3 regions of the Bordetella sp. FB-8 genome follow, and region 3 is predicted to be linked to each of the others. Evidence: predicted binding sites of a transcription regulator. Region 3 holds the regulator's gene; each other region holds the start of a gene.

Region 1 (4,167 bases), 690 kb from region 3:
CGCCAGTGGCTCCTCGGCCTGGACCTCGAACTGGCTGCCGATCAGCAGCGTCAGGCCGTGTTCCTTGGCCGCGACGTGTGCCCGCACGACGCCGGCCATCGAGCACTCGTCGGTGATGGCCAGCGCCCTGTAGCCGAGCTTGTAGGCGCGTTCGACGAGTTCCTCCGGGTGGCTCGCGCCGCGCAGGAACGAGAAATTGCTCAGGCACCGCAGTTCGGCGTAGTCCGGGATGGGGGAGGGGGTTGGCGCGTTCATGCAAACCATCCATGCAGATACCAGGCGGCATCGTCGCCGGCCAAGCGCTGCTGGAATACCCACAGCACGCCCGCGCGTTCGCTCAGCGCCACCCAGTAGTCGCGCTCGACATGGTGCGTGGATGCATCGTCTTCGGTGCGGTGCCACCAGCCTCCTTCGATGCGATGGGGGCCGGTGAGCAGCATCAGCGGCCCCTGGTACAGCGGCCGGTGCCCGCGCATCGCCAGCCGCTGCGGCTCGGGCAGGACGAAGGTCGGCTGCGGCAGTTCGTACGGCGCAAGGGGCTGCCTGGACGGGGGCTGTGGCGCTGGTTGCCAGTGCTGCATCCATTCGAGGCGATGGTCCTCGCGCAGCACGGGCTGCCGCACGCGCTGCGGCCCCAGGCGCGCGGCGATGCGCTCCAGCACACGGGTCAGCGACTCGCTTTCGCTTCTCGCCTCGGGCAGCAGCGAGGCACTGCGCTCCTGCAGCGGCAACACGTCCGTCACTTCCAGCGCCAGATCGCTTACTGGCGCCTGCAGCGCGATGTGGGCCAGATGCTCGTCCAGCAGTTGGTACAGATGCCCGGCCTCGCGCATCGGCTGCGCGGTGCGGATTGTCAGCTCGCCGCCATCGCAGGTGTCGCGCGGGCGCACGGTATCGTGCGTCCAGCGCAGCGTGAACGCGGTGGTGCCGGCATGCCTTGCGGCCAGCCAGCCGCACAACTGCACCAGCAGGCGGCGTGCGCCGGACAGCATGGCGGGCGCAGTCTCTACGCGTGCCATCAGCTCCAGCCGTGCATGGAAGGTTTCGGGCAGCGCGATCCAGCGATGCGCTTCGGGCCGCAGGCCGTATGCCTGGTCGAGCGCGTCCAGCAGGTCCTTGCCGAAGCGCCGGCTGATGCCGCCGCGCGGCAGGCGCCGCACATCGCCCAGCGTGCGGCAGCCCAGCTGGGCCAGGGTGAGGTGGTGGGGCGCCACGGCCGACAGCACCTGCATCGGCAAAGCGTCCAGCAGTTCCGGCAGCGGCTGCCGTACGCCATTGAGCACTTTGGTGCGCACGCAGGCCAGCGCGGCCAGACTGTTGGGCGCCCAGGCGATGCCGTCCACCCCCAGATCGAGGATCTGGCCCGCGATGCGGTCGTGCAGCGCCCTGCGGCCGCCGAACAGGCGCGTGCTGGCCTCCACTTCCAGGACGACGGCTTCATCGACAATGGCGACGCAGGGAGTAAATTGCAGGGCCCAGGTCGCCAGTGCATGAAGCGCATCACTGGATGGCGGCGTCTCGTCGGGCGCGCAGGGCAGTGACAGGGCCACCCACAGCATCGGCGGGCACCTCGCGAGAAAAAAGCCGGCTGGGGCGCAGCAACTGGGGCGTGATGACGCGGGCCAGGCCATCCGGCATCGACGCGAGCGCGATCATCCCGTCCATCATGGGGCCGCGGCGCTTGAGGATATGCAGCCGCAATTCCCAGTCCAGGCCGAAGCCGGCATGCACGCGCAGCGGCGCGGCGGAGGAATCACGCCGGGCCGCTTCGGGGCGGCACAGGAACACCAGGCCCTCGAAAGATTGCGCGCAGACCTGCAGGCGCCGAATCTGCTCGGGCCGCGCCTGCGGCAGCCAGGCGATGACGGCGCCGCAGGCGCGGGCCTTGATCAACTGCTCGGTCGTCCACAGGCGCTCGGCTGGCGTCTGCGCCTCGATCCATACGAAGCGGCGTTCGTCCAGGCCCGCCTGCCGCAGGCCGGGCAGATAGGGCGGGTGCGGTGGCGCGACGGCGGCGATATGCCCGCCGCGCGCGACGACCTGGCGCAGCGCAGGACTGAGCAGGCGCCATTCGATGGCCGCGGGTTGGGATACCAGCACTTCGGTGAGTGACTGGCTGGGCCAGCCGCCGCCAGGCAGTTCGCGATCCAGGCGCGGCCAGCCGGTGGGCACCACCGCCGCCGACTGGCGGCCGAGTTCGCTGCCGCGCCAGATGCCGGGCAGGGCGATGGCAGGCGCTGCGCGCAGGCGGTTGGCGGGGAGGGGATCAGTGTTCATATCAATACTGTTTATTTATACAGTATATATCCACCGTCATCCATTCCCGCGCGGCGCGATGATGTGGCCGTCCTGGGCCTGATTCGCTATCATGGCTGTATAAAAAACCAGTGTATGGATCTTTGCTGTCCAGGGACGATGCTGCCTTCCCACCGTTACTACTACCTGCACAATTTCCAGCGTGCGCTGGACTGGATCGCCGAACGCTACGGCGATCTGCTGCATGGGTCCGAACAGGCATTCCTTGCGCAGTTCGCGCAATTGCCTCGGCCCTCGCAGGCGCTGATGGTGCGCTTGCTGATGCGGCGCGGACCCTGGTTCCTCGCGGGCAAGCTCGCTTACGGGGAAATTGCGGATATCCCGGGCGCGGCTGCGCCGCTGCTCGCGCTGGGCTGGCTCGATGCCGGCCATCCCATGGATCTGCAAGAATTGTTCGCGCTGCACACCAAGCCCGAACTGCTGCGCCTGTTTGCTGGCGCGCCGATCCATGCGGGCCAGCGCAAGGCCCTGATGCATCAGGCGCTGCAGCCTCTGCATCAGGTGCCCCAGGCCTATGGCGCCTGGAATCCGCAGGCGCCCGGGGCCGCCTGGCGCGTGATGGTGGGCGAGCTGTGCGAACGCTTTCGGCTCATGTTCTTCGGCAACCTGCACCAAGACTGGTCGGAGTTCGTGCTGGCCGATCTGGGCGTTTTCCGCTACGAAACCGTGCCCCTGGAGGCCACCTCGCGCGCCTTCCGGTCGCGCGCCGATGTGGACTGCTACCTGGCCCTGCACGCCTGCCGCCGCGCACTCGATGAAGGTCAAGAGATCGATGTCCTGCTGCAGTCCGCGGCCCGATGCACAAGCGCCAATCCCTGGCTGGAGCAGCGCCGCGCCAAGGTGCTGCTGCGCATAGGCCAGGCCTGCGAACGCGCGCAAGACTGGGCACGCGCCGAACAGGCCTACGCGCAAAGCACCTATCCTGGCGCGCGCCACCGGCGCATCCGGGTGTACGAACACATGCAGCGCCTGGCTGATGCCATGGCCCTGGCCCAAGCCGCCCAGGCCGATCCCGAAAGCGACGAGGAAGCCCAGCGCGTGGCGCGCATGCTGCCGCGCCTATGCCGTGGCCTGGGGCTGGGCGCCGCCGCGCGCGGCGCGAGCCGGGCGCCCGCCGTGGCGCAACTGCGCATGGATCTGGAGCTGGATGCGTCCGCCGAGTCCTCGGCCGTAGAGTACGTGCTGCGCGACCACTGGCACAGCGAAGCCGCGCCCGTGTTCTATGTGGAGAACGCACTGATCAACTCGCTGTTCGGGCTGCTGTGCTGGAAGGCTGTCTTCGCGCCCCTGCCGGGCGCCTTCTTCCACCCGTTCCAGGGCGGACCGGCCGATCTGGGCGCGCCGGACTTCGCCGCGCGCCGCGCACCGCTGTTCGATGCCTGCCTGGCGCGGCTCGACGACGGCAGCTGGCGCGAGGCGATCCGCCAGTGCTTTGCCGACAAGCAGGGCCTGCAATCTCCCTTCGTGTTCTGGGGCGTGCTGACCGAGCCGCTACTGGCGCTGGCGCTGGACTGCATTCCCGCCGAGCACCTGAAGCGGCTCTTCGCGCGGCTGCTGCGCAATGTGCAGGCCAATCGCACGGGGTTCCCGGACCTGGTGCGCTTCTGGCCGGCCGAGCGCCGCTACGAACTGGTGGAGGTCAAGGCGCCGGGGGACAAGCTGCAGGATAACCAGATCCGCTGGTTGCAGTATTGCGCCGCGCAGGACATTCCGGTGCGCGTCTGCCATGTGCAGTGGCGCAGGCAGCCGGCCGGGCAGATCACTTGTGCGTCTGCGTTCGAGGATGCGCCGCGCCGCGACAGGAGACTGCATCAGTGAGCTACACCGTGGCCGTGCGTGCGCTGTGCGAGT
Region 2 (4,167 bases), 190 kb from region 3:
CAAAAAACCTATATATGCAAAGCACTTAGCCCTTTCTTCACCAATACAGTCCTTGGCCGGCACAGCACAGCACAGCACAGCACAGCAAGCCTAAGTATCGAGGCTGCCCATCGGATTGAACCGCACCGCTCTGCGCGTCAAGCCGCAAGCACCGAGACCGAGCAGCCGGATTTGCTCAAAAACCCGCAACCGCGCCCAGCCACATGAGAGCGGGAATGGCGATGCCCCAGGCGACAACCATCAGCACGTCGAGCAGCATGTCCTTGCGCGACACGATCTGGCTGGAGGACAGCTTGCGTACGTCGCCCAGCGACGACGCCGGCCGAAAAACGGGTGGCTGCGCTGCCGTCGACTGGGGTTCGGGCGGAAAAGGCCATTTGCGCGCAGGGACCTGCGCCGCAGGCTCCCGGAGCGGGGCCTGGCCCGAGCGGGACTTGCCGGGGGCGGACACACCGAATGCCGGCTGGCGCAAACCCGAAACCGGCAGCGAGGGAAGAACAGCTGAAGCGGCGATGCTCATGGTGGCACTCCTGGGGTCTAACGGCCAGCCTGGGCATCATGCCCGCCTAGCCTTGGATCGGATTAAACGAACAGGGACAACTGGGGAGACGTCGGGGTACTGCGGACACTGAGAATGCGGGTGACAGGAGGAACGAACTGCTGGCAGTCGAGCTGCGCCCGGGGGGTGAGGTTCAGGCCGTGCTTGCGCGCTGCAAGCGAAAATCGCTGGCGCAACAGGTCTGCCCAAAGGCCAGTGCCGCGCATACGGGTACCGAAGCGTGGATCGTTGCGACGGCCGCCGCGCAAGTCCTCGATGCGGTGCAGGACGCGTTCGGCACGGTCGGGGAAATGCGTGCGCAGCCACTGCTCGAACACCGCGTGGACTTCCCAGGGCAACCGGATCACGGTGTAGCTGCCCCAGCGGGCACCTGCCCCGGCCGCCTCAGCCAGTATGGCTTCGAGGAAGGCGTCGTTGATGAAGGGAATCATGGGCGCTGCCAGCACCCCGACCGGCACGCCGGCGGCCGTCAAGGTGCGCACGGCCTGCAGCCGGCGCCAGGGCGCCGACGCCCGGGGTTCGAGCGTGCGTGCCATGTCCGCATCGAGCGTGGTGATACTGACGTAGACCATGACCAGATTGCGCTCGGCAAGAGCGGTGAGCAGATCAAGGTCGCGTTCGACCAGGGCATTCTTGGTGACCAGGGTGACCGGGTGGCGGGTTTCGAGCATGAGTTCGAGCAGTCCGCGCGTCAGGCGCCATTGCCGCTCGATGGGCTGGTAGATGTCGGTAGCCGAACCCAAATTGATGGGGGAGACACGATGACTGCGCTTGGCCAGATCGGCGCGCAGCGCCGAGACGGCGTTGACCTTGGCGGTCAGCTTGGTTTCGAAATCGAGTCCGGGCGAGTACCCCAGATAGGCATGCGTAGGGCGCGCGTAGCAATAGGCGCAGCCGTGTTCGCAGCCCCGGTAGGGGTTGATGGCCAGTTCGAAGGGAATATCGGGGGAATCGTTACGGGAGAGCAGCGTGCGGACCTGCTCGGGGCGCACTTGCGTCAGAGGAGCCGGCGCAGCGTCGCCCTCCTCGCCGACACAGTCGTCGGCAGCCTCGACCGCCCACTCGTTTTCGAGAGGTTCGACACGGGTATCCGACTGGTAGCGGTGCCCCACGTTAGTAACCGCACCCCGACCGCGCAAAGCGGCGGGGGCGGTAGCCGGGGACCCAGAACCGGCGGAAACAGCGAAAGAGGAACGATCGATGTTTGCCATTCGAGTACTGTATAAAAAAACAGTACTTTTTGCAAGCAATCCATCGCCCTCAAATCGACGAGTCCAATTTACTCCAAGAAAAGACCCCTGGAGAACTCTTGATTTCGCCTGATGAAAAAACCTTCAAAAAATATTACAAGCTATTGTTTTTAAACAATTTATCAACAAAGCAACAGGGCAAAAAATTAATCGTTGACCTGTATTGGCCATTGCTGTTATCAGCTTATTCCCACCAGCGCCGGCAGCGCGCAGGGCGAACCATCGCACGGTCACTGCGGCAGCTTGCCCTTCGGGATGCCCAAGTGCTTGAGAGGGGCCACGGGTTGCTGCAATTGATCGAACGTGCATTGCACCGCATTATTGAAAGACACCACCACGATGGAACCCACCACATAGAGCTTGTAGTTGGAGGTAATGCGCACAGGCGGGTTGTCGCATTGATGGCTGACGGCGTCGCTCAAGCTGCCCGGCAGCGTGTCCATGGTCTCGCGCATGCGGTACTGGCCCAGCAGATCGCGCACCCACCCCCAGCCCGAGGTCAGATAGATGGGGACCAAGCGCCGCAGGAAGGGATACTTTTTCATCGTCAGGTTGAGCACCGGCGGATATCCGGCCGTGCCGTTCAAAACATAGTGCTCCAGGTCGACACCGCGCGCCGCATAGCGTTGGTTGATGTTGACGAAGTCATCAGCCAGGCTGGCGCTGATACGGTGTTCATAGCTGTTCTGCGCCTGCATGGCATAGCCGTAGACTGCTGCCAGGAGCAGCATGCTGTAGGCCGGCAGCCCCAGAAGCGTCCACAGGCCGTAGCGCCGCAGGCCAGCCCAAGGCACGGTTTCACGCCAATATATGCACAGCAGCACCAGACAGGCCGAGATCAAGGCCCCGATACCCACCAGGATGCGCGGCTCGATCACGGCCTCGCTGAGAAACAGCAGAGGCCCCAGGGCACTGAGGGTCAACGCCACCGGAATGATCGGAACAAGCACCACGAGACCAATGCGTCCGGCCAGACTACAGTACCGCCAGGAGCGGGCCGCATAGCGCAGCCCGAACATCAGGGCGATGACCAGGCCCAGCGCCAGCGCCGCCCTCAAAGGCCAGGAGCCGGTCTCGCTCAAGCCCTCGCGTATCAGCTCCCAATAGCTCAGCACATTGTCGGACAAGGCCGACCACTGTCCGGGGCGCAGCAAGGCAGCGTGGTAGCTGGCATAAGGGTTGCGCAGGATCACATCGGCGATGATTTTGTAAGGAATCATCGCCGCCACCGCCTGGGCCAGACGGCCCAGCACCTGGCGCGCGAGCGTGCCGGGCGTGGCATCGCGCCACATCAGGTAGAGGAACTCCAGCACGCTCAAGACCAGGAAGGCATTGAGCGCGGGCTGGTACAGGCACAGCGTGCCCAACAGGCAGAGCGCGCCCCACCCCATTCTGCGTCCGCGCCACGGCGTCTCGCAGACCGCCGCAACGGCCAAGGTCAGGGCCAGCACCATGGTCAGCACGTCGAATTTGTACGACAAGTTTTCCAGGAAGAAGGGGCTGGCGCCCAGCGGAAAGGCGACCAGTGTCGCTGTCGCGGCATCGCGGATCGCGAATTTGCGGGCGACCAGCATGGCGCACCAGGCAAGAAGCAGCACGGCCAGGATCTGCGGCAGCGGCGTCAGATCGGTCAAGGGTGTGCCCATGTTGAGCGACTGCATGACCAGTGTGGTCAGCGGCCGGCCATCGCCCGTCCAGCCCGTGTAGCCGCTATGCACTCGGCCCAGGTCGTCCACGTAGAGGCGGTCGGCATGCAGGATGCAATAGGCGACGATGCCATTCAGAATCAGCGCGGCCTTGAAGACTGGCCTGTTCCAGCGCGGGACGTCCAGATTCTGTGTAGCGCTTTGTGCTGGAGAAGTATTCATTGCGGGTTACATGCCATTTTAGGTTCGCGCAAGAGCATACCCGAATCAAAAAGGCCGGACGCTCGTGCGCCCGGCCCCGAATTACGGCCGATTGCCGGCCTGGGGTCACTTGTTGGGTTGCGGCGTGATGCGCAGATAGGGCCGCACGGCCTTGTAGCCTTTGGGGAATTTTTCCTTGAGCACGGCCTCGTCCTTGAGCGAAGGCACGATGATCACGTCGTCGCCGTCCTGCCAGTTCACCGGCGTGGCCACGCTGTGGCTGTCGGTCAGCTGCAGCGAATCGATCACGCGCAGGATCTCATTGAAATTGCGCCCTGTGCTGGCCGGATAGGTGATGATGAGCCGCACCTTCTTGGCCGGGTCGACGATGAATACCGAGCGCACCGTGGCCGTGGCGCTGGCATTGGGGTGGATCATGTCGTAGAGTTCGGAAACCTTGCGGTCTTCGTCGGCCAGGATGGGAAAGTTCACCGTGGTCGATTGCGTATCG
Region 3 (4,167 bases):
TAATTGAGGGAAACCCCTCATTATCCACAGGCCTTGGTGGCGAGTCCACCCGGCTCGACCACTGACGCTAAACACGCCCATGAGCACCCTCTTCGCATCCGTCGAACAAGCCCCCCGCGACCCCATCCTCGGCCTGAACGAGCAATTCAACGCTGACACCCGTACCGATAAGGTGAATCTGGGCGTGGGCGTGTACTACGACGATGAGGGCCGCATTCCCCTGCTGGCCGCGGTACGCAAGGCCGAAGTGGCCCGCATCGAGGCCGCCGCCGCTCGCGGCTACCTGCCCATCGAAGGCATTGCCGGCTACAACAAGGGGGCGCAGACCCTATTGTTGGGCGCCGACTCGCCGCTGATCGCTGCCGGCCGGGTGCTCACCGCCCAGGCCCTGGGTGGCACCGGCGCACTCAAGATTGGCGCCGATTTCCTCAAGCAGATCCTGCCCGGCTCCAAGGTACTGATTAGCGATCCTAGTTGGGAAAACCACCGCGCCCTGTTCGAGCGCGCCGGCTTTCCCGTCGAAACCTATGCCTACTACGATGCCGCCACCCGGGGCCTGAACTTCGCCGGCATGCTGGCCGCGCTGCAGGCTGCCCCGGCCAAGACCGTTGTCGTGCTGCACGCCTGTTGTCACAACCCCACCGGCGTGGACCTGGACACCGCCCAATGGAAGCAGGTGGCCGAGGTGGTCAAGGCGCGCGACCTGGTACCTTTCCTGGACATTGCCTACCAGGGTTTCGGCGCCGGCCTGTACGAAGATGCCGAAGCCGTGCGCATCTTCGCCGCGCAAGACATCACCATGCTGATTAGTTCCTCGTTCTCCAAGTCGTTCTCGCTGTACGGTGAACGCGTGGGTGCGCTGACTCTGGTGGCTGGCGACAAGGACGAGGCCGGCCGCGTGCTGAGCCAGCTCAAGCGCGTCATACGAACCAATTATTCCAATCCACCCACACACGGCGGCACCATCGTCTCCAGTGTGCTCAATACGCCCGAACTCTTTGCCATGTGGGAAGAGGAACTGGCCGGCATGCGCAGCCGCATCCGCCTGATGCGCCAGCAATTGGCCGAGAAGGTCCAGGCTGCGGGCGCCTCGCAGGATTTTGGCTTCATCGTCAAGCAGCGCGGCATGTTCTCGTACACGGGCTTGACCGCAGCACAGGTCGACACCCTGCGCGAACAGCACGGCATCTATGCCGTGTCCAGCGGCCGAATCTGCGTAGCCGCGCTCAACAGCGGCAACATCGGCACGGTGGCCAAGGCCATCGCGGCCGTCCTCAGAAGCTGAACGCAACTTTCCGGCCTTGAAAGCCGGCGCGGATCGATCCGCGCCGGCTTTTTTCATTCGAGCGCCTTCAAGAGCCCCTTGCGCGCCGCCCGATTCAGCCCAGGCTGCGATAAAGCGCCATGGCGCCATGACTCGACTTCCAGCACGTATAGGAATGGCGTCTCACCGTTCGCGCTTATGGAGCCGAGCAGCAGCGCTTCATCATGCCGCCCGCATAGCCGCGGCATCACACTTGATTTTTGGCGCGGCGCCCATCAAAATAGCTGTATATCCATACAGTCAGGATGCTTCATGGCTACCAAGCTCACCGCGCGCCAGCAGGAAATCCTCGATCTGATCCGAGCCGCCGTCGCGCGCACCGGGTTTCCGCCTACCCGCGCCGAAATTGCCCAGGCATTGGGATTCCGATCCCCCAATGCGGCCGAGGATCATCTCAAGGCGCTGGCGCGCAAGGGCGCCATCGAACTCACCGCCGGCGCTTCGCGTGGCATACGTCTGCTTGCCGGCGAAACCCATGACGCCCAGGCTCGCCAGGGCGCGATGCCCGGCCCTATTGGCACGCTGCTCGCCGAGTCGGCCGACGCACTCTCTCGCCTGCTGCTGCCTCTGGTCGGGCGTGTGGCTGCGGGTAGCCCCATCCTCGCTGCAGAACATGTCGAACGCGAAATCGGCGTCGATTCCGCCCTGTTCGCGCAAACACCCGACTACTTGCTCAAGGTAAAAGGCATGAGCATGCGCGATGCCGGCATCTTGGAAGGCGACCTGCTGGCCGTCAAGCGCGCCTCCGATGCGCGCAACGGCCAGATCGTCATCGCCCGCATCGACGACGACGTGACGGTCAAGCGACTGCAGCGCAAGAGCGGGCGCATCGAACTGCTCCCCGAAAATCCCGATTTCGAACCCATCGTGGTCGAGCCTTGGCAAGACTTCGCGCTGGAAGGTATCGCCGTGGGACTGATCCGCACCCAGCCACTGCACTAGGGGGGCTGTCAACACTAAAAAGAGCACGGCTATGCAGAGTGAACTGATGTTCTATATCAATCCTCAGTCGCGCGGCAATATCGTGAGCAGGATACTTGAAGTGGCGGTGCGCCCTAAGCCCCCGTCGTACTGACCTAAAGCGGCACCATGAGCCCCCGGAATATCTCGCCGTCAATCCGATGGGTAAGATGCCTGCCATGTGGTGTGCAGACAAGGGCGTCACCGAAGGTGTGGCCAACTGCACCTATCTTGCAGATGCCTTGCCTCATGCGCGTTGGCACCTTTGGTGCGGCCCGCTATAGCGACGGCAGTACGGCCTGGTCCAAAGCGGCCGGTGTGGGCGTGCGCGCGGCGTTCATCAGCATGGCCAGGTTGGCGTAATAGCCGTTGACACCCACCAAGTCCACTACACCCGGTTCACCCAGCGTGTCGATGGCAGCCTGCCATAACGCATCGTCGATATCCTGGCGGTTCAGTAGCGTTTTGCTAAACATATAGACCAACTGCTCATCCGACTTCAGATCGGCCGGATCTCTGCCATGTCCGATATCGTCGATGGCCTGCTGGGCAATGCCTTCGCGAGCTGCAATCGGCGCATGAATGGCCCACTCCACCGGCTGGTTCCAGTGCCTGGCCACCACCAGAATGGCCAGTTCCGACAAGCGCAATCCGATGGCGCTGCGATAGCGCAGGTACTCCCCCAGCCGCTGCATGTGCGCGGTAAGCTCCGGGCTGCGCAGCATGGGTAAGAAAGGCGATATCAAGGCCCCGCGTGGTCCATCGATGATTTCCTGGGCGCAGGCGCGCTGCGCATCCGTCCATTGCGCGGGTGGAATCGGTGCAAGTCTGTCCTGATTCATATCGACACAGTCATGAAAAACACCCCAAGCGCTGGAGTCATGTCCAACACTTGGGGCGCGGCTCGCGGGAGACAGGTCCGGGTTTTGGCCCGGCATGCCTGCTTAGTGCTTGACTACCGGATCGGTGGCCGCCCCTGCGGTCGAGGCGGCAACGACGGCCTCTTCCTTGGGCGCTTCTTCCTCGCCCAAGGGCTCGGGCAGGCGCTCCAGAGCCAGTTCCAGAACCCTGTCGATCCAGCGCACCGGCACGATCTCCAGCGAATTCTTGACGTTGTCGGGAATGTCGGTCAGGTCCTTGACGTTCTCCTCCGGGATGAGCACGGTTTTGATGCCGCCGCGGTGAGCCGCCAGAAGTTTTTCCTTCAGGCCGCCGATGGGCAGCACTTCACCGCGAAGCGTAATCTCGCCCGTCATGGCGACATCGGCGCGCACTGGGATGTGCGACAAGGCCGAAACCATGGCGGTCGTGATCGCGATACCCGCCGAAGGACCGTCCTTGGGCGTTGCGCCCTCCGGGAAGTGGATGTGCATGTCGCGCTTCTCGAACACGCTGTCGGCAAAACCCAGCCGGCGCGCGCGCGAGCGCACCACCGTACGGGCGGCCTCCACCGACTCCTTCATGACGTCGCCCAGCGAACCGGTGCGCTGGATTGCGCCCTTGCCGGGCATGTCCACCACTTCGATGGTGAGCAGATCGCCACCGACTTCCGTCCAGGCCAGACCGGTAACCTGGCCGACCTGATTTTCCTTCTCGGCCATGCCGAAGGTATAGCGGCGCACGCCCAGATAGTCGTTCAGGTTCTCACCATTGACCTTGACAGGTAGCAACAGCGACTCGGTCCCGGCCTCGCCCCGCTTGTCCTTGTCGACCAGCAGCTTCTTGACCACTTTGCGACAGATCTTGCCCACTTCACGCTCGAGCGCCCGCACGCCGGCCTCGCGCGTGTAATAACGCACGATATCGCGCAGCGCGCTGTCGTCGACCTCGATCTCGTTTTCCTTCAGCCCGTTATTTTGCATCAGCTTGGGCAGCAGATGATC

The links. Region 3 encodes LexA, which represses DNA repair genes until DNA is damaged. Its sites were predicted from a motif close to ACTGTATNNNNATACAGT; they were not measured.
Region 1: imuA (translesion DNA synthesis-associated protein ImuA) is a predicted target of LexA. The motif match lies at 2,284-2,301, and genes of this name have one in related genera.
Region 2: H143_RS0117030 (PA0069 family radical SAM protein) is a predicted target of LexA. The motif match lies at 1,777-1,794, and genes of this name have one in related genera.

The regions. Positions count from the first base shown of each region.
Region 1 covers NZ_KB907784.1:4,067,978-4,072,144, reverse strand. The annotation lists gene H143_RS0119545 (error-prone DNA polymerase) at 1-255, opposite strand, end outside; gene H143_RS0119540 (DNA polymerase Y family protein) at 252-1,559, opposite strand; gene imuA (translesion DNA synthesis-associated protein ImuA) at 1,501-2,277, opposite strand; gene H143_RS0119530 (VRR-NUC domain-containing protein) at 2,416-4,134, shown strand; gene H143_RS0119525 (ATP-dependent DNA helicase) at 4,131-4,167, shown strand, end outside.
Region 2 covers NZ_KB907784.1:3,567,900-3,572,066, forward strand. The annotation lists gene H143_RS20970 (hypothetical protein) at 176-520, opposite strand; gene H143_RS0117030 (PA0069 family radical SAM protein) at 583-1,770, opposite strand; gene H143_RS0117035 (glucosyltransferase domain-containing protein) at 2,040-3,677, opposite strand; gene H143_RS0117040 (peroxiredoxin) at 3,783-4,167, opposite strand, start outside.
Region 3 covers NZ_KB907784.1:3,373,008-3,377,174, forward strand. The annotation lists gene H143_RS0116120 (amino acid aminotransferase) at 80-1,285, shown strand; gene lexA (transcriptional repressor LexA) at 1,577-2,266, shown strand; gene H143_RS23290 (hypothetical protein) at 2,362-2,568, shown strand; gene H143_RS0116130 (carboxymuconolactone decarboxylase family protein) at 2,563-3,126, opposite strand; gene lon (endopeptidase La) at 3,229-4,167, opposite strand, start outside.